Regions from separate parts of the uncultured Caballeronia sp. genome, predicted to be linked through region 1. Evidence: predicted binding sites of a transcription regulator. Region 1 holds the regulator's gene; the other holds the start of a gene.
What was found. The regulator LexA, encoded in region 1, represses DNA repair genes until DNA is damaged. The targets are predictions, from matches to a motif close to ACTGTATNNNNATACAGT.
Positions count from the first base shown of each region.

Region 2: a site for LexA is predicted at 1,776-1,793, ahead of dinB (DNA polymerase IV). Genes of this name have one in related genera too.

Region 1 is NZ_CAXTGZ010000128.1:1,620-13,404, forward strand. It holds gene ACFFAR_RS11300 (MFS transporter) at 1-1,184, opposite strand, end outside; gene ACFFAR_RS11305 (NADP(H)-dependent aldo-keto reductase) at 1,374-2,426, shown strand; gene tkt (transketolase) at 2,723-4,816, shown strand; gene gnd (phosphogluconate dehydrogenase (NAD(+)-dependent, decarboxylating)) at 4,823-5,809, shown strand; gene ACFFAR_RS11320 (ABC transporter permease) at 5,867-6,631, opposite strand; gene nodI (nodulation factor ABC transporter ATP-binding protein NodI) at 6,719-7,684, opposite strand; gene ACFFAR_RS11330 (universal stress protein) at 8,071-8,577, shown strand; gene ACFFAR_RS11335 (DUF2939 domain-containing protein) at 8,611-9,228, opposite strand; gene ACFFAR_RS11340 (hypothetical protein) at 9,353-9,757, opposite strand; gene lexA (transcriptional repressor LexA) at 9,953-10,618, opposite strand; partial or broken gene ACFFAR_RS11350 (sulfate ABC transporter substrate-binding protein) at 10,904-11,785, shown strand, end outside.
Region 2 is NZ_CAXTGZ010000453.1:248-4,905, forward strand. It holds partial or broken gene ACFFAR_RS24435 (PAS domain S-box protein) at 1-1,608, opposite strand, end outside; gene dinB (DNA polymerase IV) at 1,827-2,981, shown strand; gene ACFFAR_RS24445 (alpha-ketoglutarate-dependent dioxygenase AlkB) at 2,988-3,584, shown strand; partial or broken gene ACFFAR_RS24450 (methyl-accepting chemotaxis protein) at 3,581-4,658, opposite strand, start outside.

The DNA of each region.
Region 1 (11,785 bases):
GGTACGTCGGCAAAACTGAGCGTGTTGAGCGCGGTGAACTGCAGCGAGCGCGACAATCCGCTCGCGAACAACACGGCGACGACGATCCAAGTCGGTGTCGCCGGTGCGATCAGGCTCATCACCGCCAGCGATATCGCCGCGATGACGCCGTTCACGATCAGCACCGAACGAAAGCCGTAGCGCCGGACGATCGGCGTGGTGACGAGTTTCATCGATAAATTGCCGGCGAAGACAGACAATGTCAGCAGCCCGGATTCAAACGCGTTCAGCCCGAAGCCGACCTGGAACATCAGCGGCAATAGAAAAGGCACGGCGCTGATCGATACGCGAAAGAGCGAACCGCCGCCCATCGCGACCGCGAATGTCCGGATTCGCAAGGACTTGAGATCGACGACGGGCTCCGGCGTGCGCCGCAGATGCAGCCACGCGGCCACGCTCGCCAGCACGCCCGCGGTGATCAACGCTCCCGTTAAGAACCACGGCGTGTCGTTCCGGCCAATCAGTTCCATCGCGTAGAGCAAAGTCGTGCAGGCGAGGCCGCACAGCATGAAGCCCGCGAAATCGAAGCGGCGCCCGGCCTGTTCGCGGGTGTTGTCGAGATAACGAAGCGCCAGCGCGAACCCAATGATTCCCAGCGGCAAGTTGAGGTAAAAAATCCATCGCCACGATGAATACGTCGTGATGAACCCGCCCAACGGTGGCCCGATCACCGGCGCGACAAGACCCGGCCACGTGATGATCGAGATCGCGCGCATCAGGCCGTCCTTCGGCGTCGCGCGCAACACGGCGAGCCGGCCGACCGGCACCATCATCGCGCCTCCGATGCCTTGCAGCACGCGCGCAGCGGTGAACATCGGCAAGGTGGACGTCATGCCGCACAACACCGAGGCCACCGTGAACACGGCAATCGCGCTGCCAAATATGGTGCGAAGGCCGAAGCGGTCGGCGGCCCAGCCGCTGATCGGGATGAACACGGCAAGCGTCAGCAGGTACGAGGTGATGCCAAGGCTGAGATCGACAGGATGCAGGCCGAACGATTGCGCCATCTGCGGCAGTGCCGTGGCGATGATCGTGCCGTCGAGATTCTCCATGAAGAATGTCGCCGCGACCAGCATCACGATGACCGACGAACCACGCGGGTTCGTCCGCTGCGATGCGTCGCGGGTGAGATCGGGGGCCTGCATCAAAGGCGTACTCCTGTGGCGGTTACGGTCTCGGCTGCTCGTGTAAGGCAATGAAAAGCTGATCGGAAGCTTGGCGCAATCCAGCGGGCAGTCACTGCAGCAAGGCCCGCGCTATGGTAGCGTCAGCGTTTGGCCGAAGGTCTCGAAACGACGGCCCGACACCTGAACATGACCATAGGAAAGCATACGATGGAGTACCGGAAACTCGGTGGAACGGATATCAATGTCAGTCTGATCGGACTGGGCACGATGACCTGGGGCGAACAGAACACGGAAGCCGAGGCACACGCGCAAATCGATGCCGCGCTCGGCGCCGGCATCAACCTGATCGACGCCGCCGAAATGTATCCGGTGCCGCCGCGCCCTGAAACACAGGGGCGCACGGAAGAGTACATCGGCACGTGGCTGCATGCGCATCCGGCCGAGCGCGAGAAGATCGTGCTCGCCACGAAGATCGCCGGACCGGCGCGTCAGCCGCATAACCCGCGTCACATTCGCGGCGAAGGCAATCAGTTCGACCGGAAGAACCTGACCGAAGCCATCGATTCAAGCCTCACACGGCTGCAGACGGACTACATCGACCTGTATCAGTTGCACTGGCCGGACCGCAGCACCATGACGTTCGGCCGCGCCAATTATCCGTGGATCGAAGATGAATATACGGTGCCCATCGAAGAGACGTTGAGCGTGCTCGGCGAGTTCGTGAAGGCGGGCAAGATCCGGCACGTGGGAGTATCGAACGAGACGCCCTGGGGTGTCGCCCAGTTCCTCAACGCCGCCGATAAACACGGCCTGCCGCGCATTGTCAGCATTCAGAATCCATATAGCCTGGTGAACCGCACGTTCGAAGCAGGGCTTTCGGAATTCACCCACAAGGAAGGCGTGGGCCTGCTCGCCTATTCGCCGATGGCCTTCGGCTGGCTGTCCGGCAAATACGAAGGCGGCGCGCGTCCGGACGGCGCGCGGATCACGTTATTCGAGCGTTTCCAGCGTTACAGCAAGCCGCACGCGGTAAAGGCGGTCAGCGCCTACGTGGAACTCGCCCGGCGTCATGGCCTGAGTCCGGCGCAGCTTTCGCTCGCATTCGTGAATAGCCGGCCGTTCACGACCAGCACGCTGATCGGCGCGACCACCCTTGCGCAGTTGCACGAGAACATCGGCAGCGTGGACGTGAAATTGTCGGACGAGATCCTGGCTGAAATCGACGCCATTCACGAGCTTCAGCCTAACCCCGCGCCTTGATAGGTTCACCGAAAAGTGTCATGCATGGCCGTTATCCTGACGGGTAGCGGTCATCGAACGGCCACGAAAAATTACCGTTTGCGTTCGTTTTTGCAAGGTTTCAAGCGTACAGTTGTCGTCTCAAACAGTATCGTAACCGTCTGTCATAAGCCGCGCCGGGCCTTTGGCGGCGCGCGCTTCGTTGTTCTTTGGTGACGCGCCAGTTCCCATGGCACTACACTTGCTCGAAGGACCCGGTTGCCCGCTGTGGCGCCTCTCGTGCCTCAGCGCGCCCTACGCAAAAGGAGTCGTCGCTCATGCCGCAAACCCCCTCGAACTCGTCGGATCTAGACACACTCGCCATCAATACCATCCGCACGCTGTCCATGGATGCCGTGCAAAAGGCCAATTCGGGGCACCCCGGAACGCCTATGGCGCTTGCGCCCGTTGGTTTTCACCTGTGGCAAAACCACCTTCGCTACGACCCGACTGAGCCGCTGTGGCCCAACCGCGACCGCTTTGTATTGTCGGTCGGTCATGCTTCCATGCTGCTTTATTCGCTGCTGCACCTGACCGGTGTCAAGGCAGTCGATCATGCTGGCAAGGCGACCGGCGACCCCGCCGTATCGCTGGATGACATCAAGCATTTCCGGCAGTTGGACAGCAAGACGCCGGGCCACCCGGAATACCGCATGACCACGGGCGTCGAGACCACCACCGGTCCGCTCGGGCAAGGTCTGGGAAACAGCGTTGGCATGGCAATGGCCGCGCGCTGGTACGAGGCGCATTTCAACAAGCCGGACGCAAAGATTTTCGACTATCGCGTGTACACGCTGTGTGGCGACGGCGACATGATGGAAGGCATCTCGCACGAAGCTGCATCCATGGCCGGGCACCTGAAGTTGTCCAACCTGATCTGGATCTACGACAGCAACCGCGTGACCATTGAAGGGCATACGGACCTGGCGTATAGCGATGACGTGGAAACGCGTTTCAAGGGCTATCACTGGAACACGCTGCACGTGGACGACGCCAACGATGCCGGCGCGCTCGAAGCAGCGCTGAACCAGGCGAAGGCGAGCACTGACAAGCCGACGCTGATCGTGGTGAAGAGCATTATTGGCTGGGGCGCACCGCACAAGCAGGACACGTCGGCGGCGCATGGCGAACCGCTGGGTGTCGATGAAATCAAGCTCGCAAAGAAGTTCTACGGCTGGCCGGAAGATTCGAGTTTCCTCGTGCCGGACGGCGTCTACAAGCATTTCGACGAAGGCATCGGTGCACGCGGCAAAGCTGCACGTGAGGCGTGGCAAAAAAGTTTCGATGATTACTCGAAGAAATACCCCGACCTCGCGAAGGAGTTCACGCAGATCGAGGAGCACGAGCTGCCGGAAGGCTGGGACGCCGATATTCCGGTGTTCGATGCCGACGCCAAGGGCGTGGCATCGCGCGAGTCGTCGGGCAAGGTCCTGAACGCCATCGCCAAGCGGATTCCGTGGATGATCGGCGGTTCGGCGGACTTGTCGCCGTCGACCAAGACCGATCTGAAGTTCGAAGGCGCGGGCAGTTTCGAGTATGACAACTACGCCGGCAGGAACCTGCACTTCGGCATTCGCGAACACGTGATGGGCGCGATCTGCAATGGCCTGGCGTTATCGAACTTGCGGCCTTATGGTTCGACCTTCCTGATTTTCAGCGACTACATGAAGCCGCCTATCCGCCTGTCCGCGATCATGGAAGTGCCGGTGGTCTACGTGTTCACGCACGATTCCATTGGCGTGGGCGAGGATGGTCCGACGCACCAGCCGATCGAACAGCTGGCTTCGTTGCGTGGCGTGCCGGGATTGAGCACCTTCCGTCCGGGCGATGCCAACGAAGTCGGCGAAGCGTGGCGCTTTGCGTTGAACCAACCGCAGACGCCGGCTTGTATCGTGGTATCGCGTCAGCCCATGCCGACGTTCGACCGTACGAAATACGCATCGGCGAAGGGCGTGCACAAGGGCGCCTACATTCTCGCCGATGCCGAAAACGGCAAGAAGCCTGAAGTCATCCTGATGGGGACGGGCACGGAAGTGGGCGTGTGTATCGAGACATATGAAAAGCTCAAGGCGGAAGGCATCGCCGCGCGCGTTGTCTCCATGCCGTCATGGGATGTATTCGAGAAACAGGACAGCGACTACAAGGATTCCGTGCTGCCGCCGGACGTCGATGCCCGGGTGTGCGTGGAACAGGCCGGTTCGCTCGGCTGGGATCGTTATGTCGGCCGTCTCGGCTCCGAGATCGTCATGCATACATTCGGAGCATCAGCGCCGCTTGCCGACTTGAAGAAAAAGTTCGGCTTCACGCCGGAGCACGTCTACGGCGAAGCCAAAAAGCAGATCGAACGCGTCAAAACCAGCCATAAGGAGTAAGCCGTCATGCAGATAGGAATCGTTGGACTCGGCAGGATGGGCGCAAACATCGCACGCCGCCTCATGCGCGGCAAGCAAACGTGCGTGGTGTACGACCACAACCCGGACGCGACTCAAGCCGTGGTTGCCGACGGCGCGACAGGATCAAGCGACCTCGGCGACCTGGTGAAGAAGCTCGAAGCGCCGCGAACCGTCTGGCTGATGTTGCCGGCGGGCAAGATCACCGAAGATTCCATGAACGATCTCTACGAGATCCTGGAAGCGGGTGACACGATCATCGACGGCGGCAACAGCTTCTACAAGGACGACATCATCCACGCGGCGAAGCTCAAGCAGAAGGGCATTCATTTCGTCGATGTCGGTACGTCCGGCGGCGTCTGGGGCTTGGAACGCGGCTATTGCATGATGATCGGCGGCGAGCAGGATGTGGTGCAGCGGCTCGATCCCATCTTCTCCGTGCTGGCTCCGGGACGCGGCGACATTCCTGAGACGCCCAATCGCGAAGGTCGCGATGCACGCGTCGAAAATGGCTATATGTATGTCGGGCCGGTCGGTTCGGGACACTTCGTGAAGATGGTGCATAACGGTATCGAGTACGGGTTGATGCAGGCGTATGCCGAAGGGTTCGATATCCTGAAACATAAGTCATCGACTGATTTGCCCGAGGCGCAGCGCTACGATCTCGATCTCGCCGATGTCGCCGAAGTCTGGCGGCGCGGTAGCGTAGTGTCGTCATGGCTGCTCGATCTGACGGCGGGCGCGCTGGCGGGCAACGGAACGCTCGACAAATACTCGGCCGAAGTTGCCGATAGCGGTGAAGGCCGCTGGACCATTGAGGCGGCGATCGAGGAAGCAGTGCCGGCGCAGGTGTTGTCGGCGGCGCTTTACTCGCGCTTCCGTTCTCGCGACGGCAATTCGTTCGCCGACAGGATGTTGTCGGCAATGCGCTTTGGGTTCGGCGGTCACAAGGAGTTCACGCCGGGTTTGAAGTGAGAGTGTGACTGGCAGTTGGAAAGCCGCTCGAGCGCCAGGCTGAGCGGCTTTTTTTTATCAGCGCATCATGCGCCGGCGGAACAGAATCGCGCAGAGGAAAAACGGGACGATTGCATAAGCCAGAAGCACTGCAACGTGCAGAACGACATGCTCTGGCGGACGATCCAGCATCGCGGGCCGGATCAACGCAACCGCGTGCGATAACGGCAACAACAACGAGACATGCTGGGCGAGCGCCGGCAATTGCGTCAGCGGGAAAAACACGCCCGAGAGCAACAACATGGGCGTGAGCGCGAGCGTCTGGTAGAACATGAAAAAGTCATAGCTCGGCGCGAGCGCGGTCACGATCATCGCCGTGCTGGAAAACGCCAGACCGGTCAGGACGATGACGGGCAGCGCGTAAAGCATCGATGGAAAACTCGCGTACCCGAGCACGCCGGCGACCAGCATGATCGCCACGCCCGAGAGCACCGACTTGCTCGCCGCCCATACGATCTCGGCCAGCACGATATCGCCGAGCGTCAAAGGTGTATGCATGATCGCTTCCCACGTGCGCTGGACGTGCATACGCGAAAAGCCGGAATACATGGCCTCGAAGCTCGCCGACATCATCACGCTCGACGCAACCGTGCCCGCCGCCAGGAACGCGATGTACGAAACACCGTCCACATGACCGACCATCAGTCCGAGCCCGAGGCCCAGGCCGAACAAATAGATCATGGGATCGGCGAGATTACCGAACATCGACGCAATCGCGAGTTTCTTCCAGACGAGATAGTTTCGCCGCCAGACCGAAATCCAGTTCGATGCGTTCGCCGGCATGGACGACAGGAACGGCTCGTCCGCGCGCTTCTGTTCGACAGTCCGGGGCGCGCTTGCGGCGCTTGTTTGCGGTTCGCTCGCCATTGCTTAGTCCACCATCTCGCGCCCGGTCAGGCGCAAAAACACATCTTCGAGATTCGCCGGGCGGTGCAGGTAACGCACGCCCGGCCGCCCCTTTACTCGCTGATGCACGGGGGCGGGGTCATCGACGTAACAAAACAGCGTTTCGCCGCTTATTTCCATCCGCCCGGCAAACGGCGTGAGCTCGTCCCGCAGTGCTTGCGGATCAGGCCCGTAGATTTCGATGACGTCGCAACCAATCACCCGTTCGATCAGCTCATCGGGTTTGCCTTCCGCCACCTTGCGTCCTTCCTCGATCACGCACAGCCGGTCGCAAAGCCGTTCGGCTTCCTCCATGAAGTGCGTTGTGAGCAGAATCGTCTTGCCGCGCGCGAGCAGCGAGCGCAAACGCTCCCAGATCAGGTGACGCGCCTGGGGATCGAGGCCTGTGGTCGGTTCGTCCATGACCAGAACGTCGGGATCGTTCACGAGCGCGCGGGCAAGCGTCAATCGCCGCTTCATGCCGCCCGACAACTCGCCGACGCGCGCATTCGCCTTGCTTTCCAGCCGCGCAAATTCCAGCAGCGACGGAACCACGGCTTCAATCTCGCGCCCGCTCATGCCGAAATAGCGGCCGAAGATCAGCAGGTTTTCGCGAACGGTGAAATCGGGGTCGAGATTGTCGAATTGGGGAACCACACCCACGCGGCGCCGTGCGAAGCGCGCGCGGGATGGAATGGGTTCACTGACCAGATTGATGGTGCCGGCGTCTGGTGCGGCCAGTCCGAGCAGCATCTTGAGCGTGGTTGTCTTGCCCGCGCCGTTCGGCCCCAGCAGTCCGAAACACTCTCCCGGCTGCACGTGGAACGACAAGCCATTGACGACGGTCTTGTCGCCGTAGTGTTTCCGGACATCGATGAACTCGATAGCCGGAGTCGCCGGCGCGTGGTCCGCGGCGGGCGTGTCGTCGGGTAACACTGCTGCATCTGCCATGCGTAGGAACTCGCCGTCGCGTCAGGAAACAAGCTGCCTAGTTTAATCGATTGCACCAGCGCGGCGCGTCGCCGCTATTGCCTGCACTGCCGATGCGCATCCTCGCTTGAGTACGGTTGCGCCAAGATTGCGGCAAGAGGCGGTCAATGTCCGGAATGCCCGCCCAGCAAGGAGCCGCAGGCGCTGGCACGCCGCACGCTTGACGTTTTTCCGGCGGCGCACATGCATTAGCGTTTTCCATCGTTGCAAGCGATTTGGCAACGCACCATGATGACGGCAACGCCACTCGCGTCATGTTGCCCGATGGCACGGGGCAACACGCGCAATACGTTGAAGACTGTTTTTTTCGATGCCCTTTGCTGCCACGAGCAGCGCGGAGAACCACCATGGCAAGCTACCGAAAAATCCTGCTGTGCTACGACGGCTCCCGCGAAGGACGCAAGGCGTTACGCGACGGCGCAAATCTCGCGCTCGAGCTGAAAGCCGAAACCCATCTGCTGGCCGTTGTCGATATGCGTTCGAGCATCGCGCAAAGCGCGGGCCTCCTCACCGACATGGCCTGCGGGCGCTTTGAAGACGCGGCCCGCGACATCCTGCACGAAGGCGTGGATTGGCTGACCGAGCGTGGTGTACATGCCGAGGGTCATTTTGCGTTCGGGCATCCTATCGATGAGATTGCCGGGCTTGCGCAAAGTCTTCAGGTGGATCTGGTCGTGGTGGGACACCGTTGCCGCACCGGGCTGGCGCGGTGGTGGATGGGCGCGGGGAACACGCCGCTGATGGACCGCGTGTCGTGCAGCATTCTGGTGGCCGTGTCGCCGACCGGATCGACGGCCGAGCAGGAAGATGCCGCCCACGCCGCAGTCCCCGTCAAGGCCGAAGTGAGTGTGTGAGGATGCAGGGCGTCAAGGTACCTGAAGCCCGGTTCATCCGTTCAACTCGATGCCGACCAGCTTCCACGAGAACAGGCCGTATCGTTTGAGAATGGCCGAATAGCGCGCGTCACCGGCGCCGTGCCGGTAGTTCACCGTGAACGTGTCGAAGCTTCTATAACCCGCCGTTGTTTGTGGCGGCTGCTTGGGCGCCGGTTGCGCCGGCGCGCTCGTGACAGGCGGAGATTGCTGTGCGCTGGGTGCCGTGCCAGGTGTGGCGGAATCGGGCGAGGGCGGAGCCGGCGGTTTCTCGCCGGGATCGCCTCGCGGCGGTATGCCGTTCAGGATTGCCGCCACGCCATCCGGCGTTGCGTACGAATCCACGAGTGGACCGATCAGCGCGGCGCCAATCATTGCGCCCAGCAACGCCAGCGGATTGCCGCTTTTACGTACATCGATCTTCCGGGTAAGCAGTTGCCCGACTTGTTCCTTCAGACTCTCTCGCAGCAGCGGAAAATCCACGTACGCGTTCACCGTCTCGGCATCGCGCGTATCGGCGGCGCGTTTCATGCGGTCCAGCGCAATATAAGGTGATGCGTAAAGTAGTCCGAGCGCTGCGACGGCCGCAATTACGATCAGTGCGGTCAGAACGGATTTGCTGATGCGAGACATACGTCAGGGTGCCTTCGTGAGTTCGAGGTGATTGACGACGACCAACTGACAACCAATCTCAATTGACCGCGCCGTCACGAAATCTATCCCTCAAACTCGAACAATCACGAGGATTACCTGAAGTTCACGCAAGAAGACCGCCTTCGACACCCGCGCGTTCTTCGTCGATATAACGGTCGATCATGCGCGAAACCGCTTCAATGTTGCCCACCATGATCACGCGCGATTCGCCTCGATAAACCCGCACCGGCGCACGGCGCTCGGCTTGCGCATGAACCGACGCGCTGAGCGACACCCGTGCAAACGCAGGTTGCCGCGAAGGCAGCACAGGCGGTTCGTCGAACATGTCCGGCGTGTTTGTGTCCTTCCGTATCTTGCAGGAGATCAGCGCGCGCAGATGACGAAAGCGGCCGAACTCGCGGAATTGCCTGAATGAAAGCGGCGACCGTGCTGCGGGCGCGAAAGAAGCTGACGCAGCCGACGAAGCAGATAAAAACGAGGCAGAAAACAGGCGGGCAAATCGTTCCATGATGTTTCTCCGTGAACAATAGGGTGCGCGCCGGTTCATCGCGGATGCGATGTCCGTCACGCTTTATAAGGCCGGAAATTCAACCGCGGCGCGGCTGGTAGCGGGAGCGCCCGCCGCCGCAGAGCGGATCAGAAAGCAGCAATCAAAAGACGAGAATCAGAGCGTGACCATCAAGCCGGCCGCGCTCGAAGCACATCACAATTCGCCGGATCGGATCAGTCCGACAGCGATACCTTCAAGTGCGAATTCGTCGCTACCCGAAGCCACGAAGATGTTTTCGTAATCGGGATTCTCGGCGATCAGTTCGACGCCGTCCGGGCGACGCTTCCAGCGTTTCACCGTCACGTCGTCACCGAGCCGCGCGACGACGATCTGGCCGTCTTTTGCCTCGTTCTTCTTCTGCACTGCGAGCAGGTCACCGTCGAAGATGCCGGCGTCGCGCATGGAAAGCCCGCGAACCTTCAACAGGTAGTCGGGCTTGCTCGAGAACAGTGCCGGGTCACAAGCGAAGTGCTGCGAGATATGTTCCTGCGCAAGGATCGGGCTGCCTGCAGCCACGCGCCCAACCAGCGGCAGGGACAATTGCATGATGCTCGCGTGCGGCAATGTGAACTGATGCGGTCCGTCATCAGGACCTGGCTGGTTCAGCAACCGGATGCCGCGTGAGGAACCCGCCGCCAGCTCGATCACGCCTTTACGGGCCAGCGCACGGAGATGCTCTTCGGCGGAATTGGCCGAACTGAAACCGAGTTCTGCCGCGATCTCGGCGCGCGTGGGCGGAAATCCCGTGCGCTCGATTGCGCGCTGGATCAGTTCGAAAACCTCTTGCTGCCGCGCAGTCAGTTTGCTTGTCTTGGTCACGTGCTTTAGCCCCTTGTCTGGTCCGCCACCCACTGTATGGATGAACAGATGCCTGTAGTTTTATACAGTATTCGCCGCTTTTCAAGCTTTACTTTAAGTTCGGCGTCGTCCAGACCACACAGAGGGCGGAAACAGGCTGCTCCAACACCCGTTTAGCGGTCGCAACGCCGCTGCCAGCCTTCATTAGCACTTTTTGATCTAAAAACATGAAGAACAATTATTTTTAATAATGAAAGGCCGTCGATAGACTCAGCCCATCGAATACCATAAGACGGAGAACGGGGAATGTTGAGTCGTAGATCGGGGTGGGGCGTGCGTGCCAGGAAACTGCTCGCAACGGCGGTTATCGGGGCTGCGTCGGGAATCGGGATGATCGCGCAAGCGCACGCCGATACGTCGTTTCTCAACGTGTCGTACGACCCGACGCGCGAGTTGTATCAGGACTTCAACCAGGCTTTTGGCAAGAAATGGAAGGCCGAGACCGGCGAGACGGTCACGTTCAAGCAGTCGCACGGTGGGTCGGGCGGTCAGGCGCGCTCGGTTCTGGATGGCTTGCAGGCTGACGTGGTAACGCTGGCGCTGGCTTATGACATCGATGCATTGTCGGCCAAGGGTCTGGTCGCGCAGGACTGGCAGAAGCGTTTGCCGGACAACGCGTCGCCTTATACATCGACTATCGTGTTCCTCGTTCGTAAGGGCAACCCCAAGCAGGTCAAGGACTGGCCGGATCTGCTGAAGCCGGGTGTATCGATTGTGACGCCGAATCCGAAGACTTCCGGCGGCGCGCGCTGGAACTACCTCGCGGCATGGGCATACGCCGAACATTTGCCAGGTGGCAATGCGACGACCGCCAAGGATTTCGTGACCAAGCTCTATAAGAACGCCGGCGTGCTCGACTCAGGCGCGCGTGGCGCCACCACGAGCTTCGTGCAACGCGGTCAGGGCGACGTGCTGATCGCCTGGGAAAACGAGGCGTTCCTGTCGCTGAAGGAATTCGGCGCGGACAAATTCGAGATCGTGGTGCCCTCGGTGAGCATTCTGGCTGAGCCGCCGGTGGCCGTCGTCGACAAGGTCGTCGACCGTCATGGCACACGCAAGCTGGCCGAGGCTTACCTCAAGTACTTGTATAGCGAGGAAGGGCAGGAGATTGCGGCGCGCAATTTTTAT
Region 2 (4,658 bases), on a different contig from region 1:
GCCTATGTCGAGCACGTCCGGTTCGTCATCGACCATGAGGATCATCTCTTGCGATGCCGCGGGCGCGCTTTTCGACTCCACCGCGCTGTCCTCGATGGCCGGCAGATACAGCCGGATCGTGGTGCCCTGCCCCTCTTTGCTGTCGATCTGCACCTCGCCGCCCGACTGCGCTATGAAACCATACACCTGACTCAAGCCGAGCCCGGAGCCCTTGCCTACTTCCTTGGTCGTGAAGAACGGCTCGAACGCACGCGCAATGACGCGCTCCGCCATGCCCGTTCCGGTATCGCTGACGGTGACCGCTATGAAAGCGCCGGCCTTGAGTGTGCCGACATCGCCGTCCTTGAGATCCGCGTTGTTCACCGCCACGATGATCTTGCCGCCCTCGGGCATCGCGTCGCGCGCGTTGACCACCAGGTTGAGCAACGCCGCCTCGAACCGCGCAACATCGATTGCGACCATCCGCAGTTCCGGCACATAGGCAAAGTCAATCTCGATACTCGAGTTGCCCGCGCGCTTGAGCACCGCTTCGAAACCGGCAATCACCACGTTGAGGTCGCAGTTCTGGACTTGCAGCGGCTGCTTGCGCGCAAACGACAAGAGCTGCTGCGTGAGGGTCGCGCCACGTTCGACGGCGCGGCGCATGGTATCGAGAATACGGATGTCCGATGGGTTGCTCAGACGCATGGTCAACAGGTCCATGCTGCTCGACAGGACGGTCAGCAGATTGTTGAAATCATGCGCGATACCGCCGGTCAGCTGCCCGACTGCCTCCATCTTTTGCGACTGGAACAGTGCGGCGTTGGCGCGCTCGAGCGCCTCTGCGGCCAACTTGCGCTCGGTGACGTCGCGCGTGATCTTGGCGAAGCCGATCAGTTTCTGATGATCGTCATGGACTGCATCGACTACAACGTGCGCCCAGAACCGCGTCCCATCTTTTCTGACTCGCCAGCCTTCCTGCTCGAACCTCCCCACCGATGCAGCCGCTGCGAGCGTTTTTGCAGGAGAGCCGGCCTGGCGATCCTCGGGTGTATAGAAGCAGGAGAAGTGCTGGCCTACGATCTCGTCGTGCGTGTATCCCTTGATGCGCTCGGCCCCCGAATTCCAGTTCGTGACCACACCGTCCGGCGCCAGCATGTAAATGGCGTAATCCGTCACGCCCTGCACGAGCAGGCGAAACCGTTCTTCGCTTCCGCGCAAGGCTTCCTCGGCCGCCTTGCGTTCGGTGATATCGCGCGTGACCTTGGCGAAGCCGACCAGATTGCCCTCGGGGTCGCGTATCGGATCGATCACGACGTTCGCCCAGAAACGGGTGCCGTCCTTGCGCACCCGCCAGCCCTCGTCTTCGAAACGGCCTTCTTCGCGCGCCGTGCGCAGGGCGCGAGCGGGCCTGTTGTTTTGCTGGTCTTCCGGGGTATAGAAAAGAGAGAAATGCTTGCCGATGATCTCGCTGGCCGTGTAGCCCTTGAACCGTTGAGCGCCGGCGTTCCAACTGTTGATGCGACCGCTCAGGTCGAGCATGTAGATTGCGTAGTCACTGACGTTGCTCACCAGCAGCTCGAAGCGCCGTTCGTCGGAGAAGCCTGCGGTGGTTTCTTGTGTGGTCATTTACTTGAATCTTCGAGTGAATCCATCTAGCAGCCAGGGCGGGTCAGGACCCGGCTATAGACATAAATTAGACGAGTAATCATAGACCTATACACGCGCTTTCACCGTTTCAATAAGCGTTGTCCCAGCAAGGAACCCGGCGACGCCAGGCCATTTCGATGTAAGATACTGTATATCCATACAGCTATCGATGTCATGTCCGATCCTGGAGCGCCGTCGTGACCACGCGCCGTATCGCGCATCTCGACATGGACGCGTTCTATGCGTCCGTCGAATTGTTGCGCTATCCCGAACTGCGCGGCCAGCCCGTTGTGATTGGCGGCGGCCGGAACGCCACGCCGCAAACCCTGCCCGACGGCAGCCGCCGTTTCGTCCGGCTGCGCGATTACGCCGGCCGGGGCGTGGTAACGACTTCCACTTACGAGGCCCGGGCGCTCGGTGTGTTTTCGGCCATGGGCATGATGAAAGCGGCGCAACTCGCGCCGGACGCCTTCTTGCTGCCCACGGATTTCGATTCGTACCGGCATTATTCGCGGCTTTTCAAGGCAGCCGTTGCCACGTTCACCACGCAAATCGAGAATCGCGGTATCGACGAAATCTATATCGATCTGACGGATTTGCCGGGCGACCCTGCCGACACCGCCGCGCGCATCAAGCAGGCCGTGCGGGACGCAACCGCCCTGTCGTGCTCGATCAGCGTCGCGCCGAACAAGCTGCTAGCGAAGATCGGATCGGAACTGGACAAGCCCGATGGCCTCACCATCCTCACCGCCGCCGATATCCCGCTGAGGATCTGGCCGCTGGCAGTACGCAAGGTCAACGGCATCGGGCCGAAGGCGACCGAAAAGCTGGCCGGCATCGGCATAGAAACGGTCGGCGATCTGGCCCGTGCGGACCCGGAACTGCTCCAGGCTACCTTCGGGCGAAGCTATTCGGCGTGGCTCGTGGAAGTCGCGCAAGGTGAGGACGAACGGCCGGTGGTCGTGAGTTCGGAACCCAAGTCGATGAGCCGCGAAACCACGTTCGAGCGCGACCTTCACCCGCGCCAGGATCGCAGCACGTTGTCGGCGGCGTTCACGGATTTATGCACGCGGGTGGCCGACGACTTGCGGCGCAAAGGCTACGAAGGCCGCACGGTTGGCATCAAGCTGCGTTACAACGACTTCAGCACGGTCACGCGCGACCTGACGGTGCCCGCGCCCACGGCCGACGCCACCGATATCCGCCGCGCCGCCACCGAATGCCTGCGGCGCGTGCCGCTCGACCGGCGTTTGCGTTTGCTGGGGGTGCGTGTGACGGCGCTGGTGCCAGCGGGGTCGTATGTCGCCGAGCCGATCGCCGTCCAGGGGGAACTGCCGTTTTCGGCGGATTGAGGAAATATCGTGTATCAGAACGATTTGTTCGATCCCGTGCCGCTCGATCTCATCGATGACGCCGAAAGCGGGATTCGCTATCTGCCCGGTGTGGTGTCGCCCGCCACGGCGCAAGCGTGGTTCGAGCAAGCGCTCGATGGCGTGATCTGGAGCAACCAGCGCCGCATGATGTACGAGCGCGAGGTCGATGTGCCACGCCTGATGGCGCATTTTTCGCTCGATGCCGCCGACCTGCCCGCGCCGCTGCTGCAGGCGGCGGAACAGGTCCGGTCGACCGTCGGCGCGGCGTTCAACAGCGTCGGGTTGAATCTGTATCGTGACGGCAACGACAGCGTCGCGCCGCACAACGACCACACCAAGGGGCTCGTGGCGAAAGCGCCCATTGCCATTCTTTCGCTGGGCGCCACGCGCCGCATGAGCATCCGCGCGAAATCAGGCAGGGGGCGCACGCTCAACGTCGATCTGCATGCGGGGAGCGTGCTCGTGATGAGTTACGCATCGCAATTCACGCACAACCACGGCATCCCGAAGACGAGCGAAGTGGCCGGTCCGCGTATCAGCCTGGCGTTTCGCTGCCTGGCTGAGAAGGCGACTGCCGCTTAGAACGCTTCCCAGTCGGCCGCGCCCGCCAATGCAACCGGCTTCGCTTTTTCCACGCCCGCGAGCGGCGCTTTCAGCCGGGCCAGCCGCTGGGTTGCAACGGCACGGGGTGTCGGTTTCTGCGCCGGCTTTATGACGACCTTGACGCTTTCCACGCCGCCATCGTTCAGTTGAAATACCGATACCGCCGCCTTCAACGCGCCCGCTTGATCTTCCAGCGATTGCGCCGCGGCCGCCGCCTCTTCCACCAGCGCCGCGTTTTGTTGCGTCACTTCGTCCATCTGTGTGACGGCGAGCGCCACCTGCTCGATACCGCTGCTCTGCTCGTGCGAAGCCGCTGCAATCTCGCCCATGATGTCGGTCACGCGCTGCACGGCGCCGATGATCTCGGACATCGTGCGGCCGGCGTCGCCCACCAGCGTCGTGCCTGTCTGTACACGCGAAACGGACGTGTTGATCAGTTCCTTGATCTCCTTGGCCGCCGCCGACGAACGTTGCGCAAGACTGCGCACTTCCGCCGCCACGACCGCGAAACCACGGCCCTGTTCGCCCGCACGCGCCGCTTCGACCGCCGCGTTCAACGCCAGGATGTTGGTCTGGAACGCGATGCCTTCAATGATCGTGATGATGTCGGCAATCTTCGTCGAGCTCTGGTTGATGTCGCCCATGGTATCGACGACTTGCGAGACCACCGTGCTGCCCTTGTTCGCAATCTCCGACGCGTTCGCGGCCAGCGAACTCGCCTGACGCGCGTTCTCGGCGTTCTGCTTCACCGTGCCGGTCAGCTCGTCCATGCTCGACGCCGTCTGCTGCAACGCCGACGCCTGCTCTTCCGTGCGCGACGACAAATCGATGTTGCCCGCTGCAATCTGCTTGGTCGCCGATGCAATCGACTCGCTGCCCGAACGTACCGAGCGCACGGTGTCGACCAGACTTGCCTGCATTTTTGCGAGACCGTTGAGCAACTGGCCCATCTCGTCGCGCGATGTCACGATCAGTTCGCGGCGCAGGTCGCCGGAAGCGATGGCATCGAATTGTGCGAGCGCTTCGTCGAGCGGACGCCCGATCGCGCGGCGC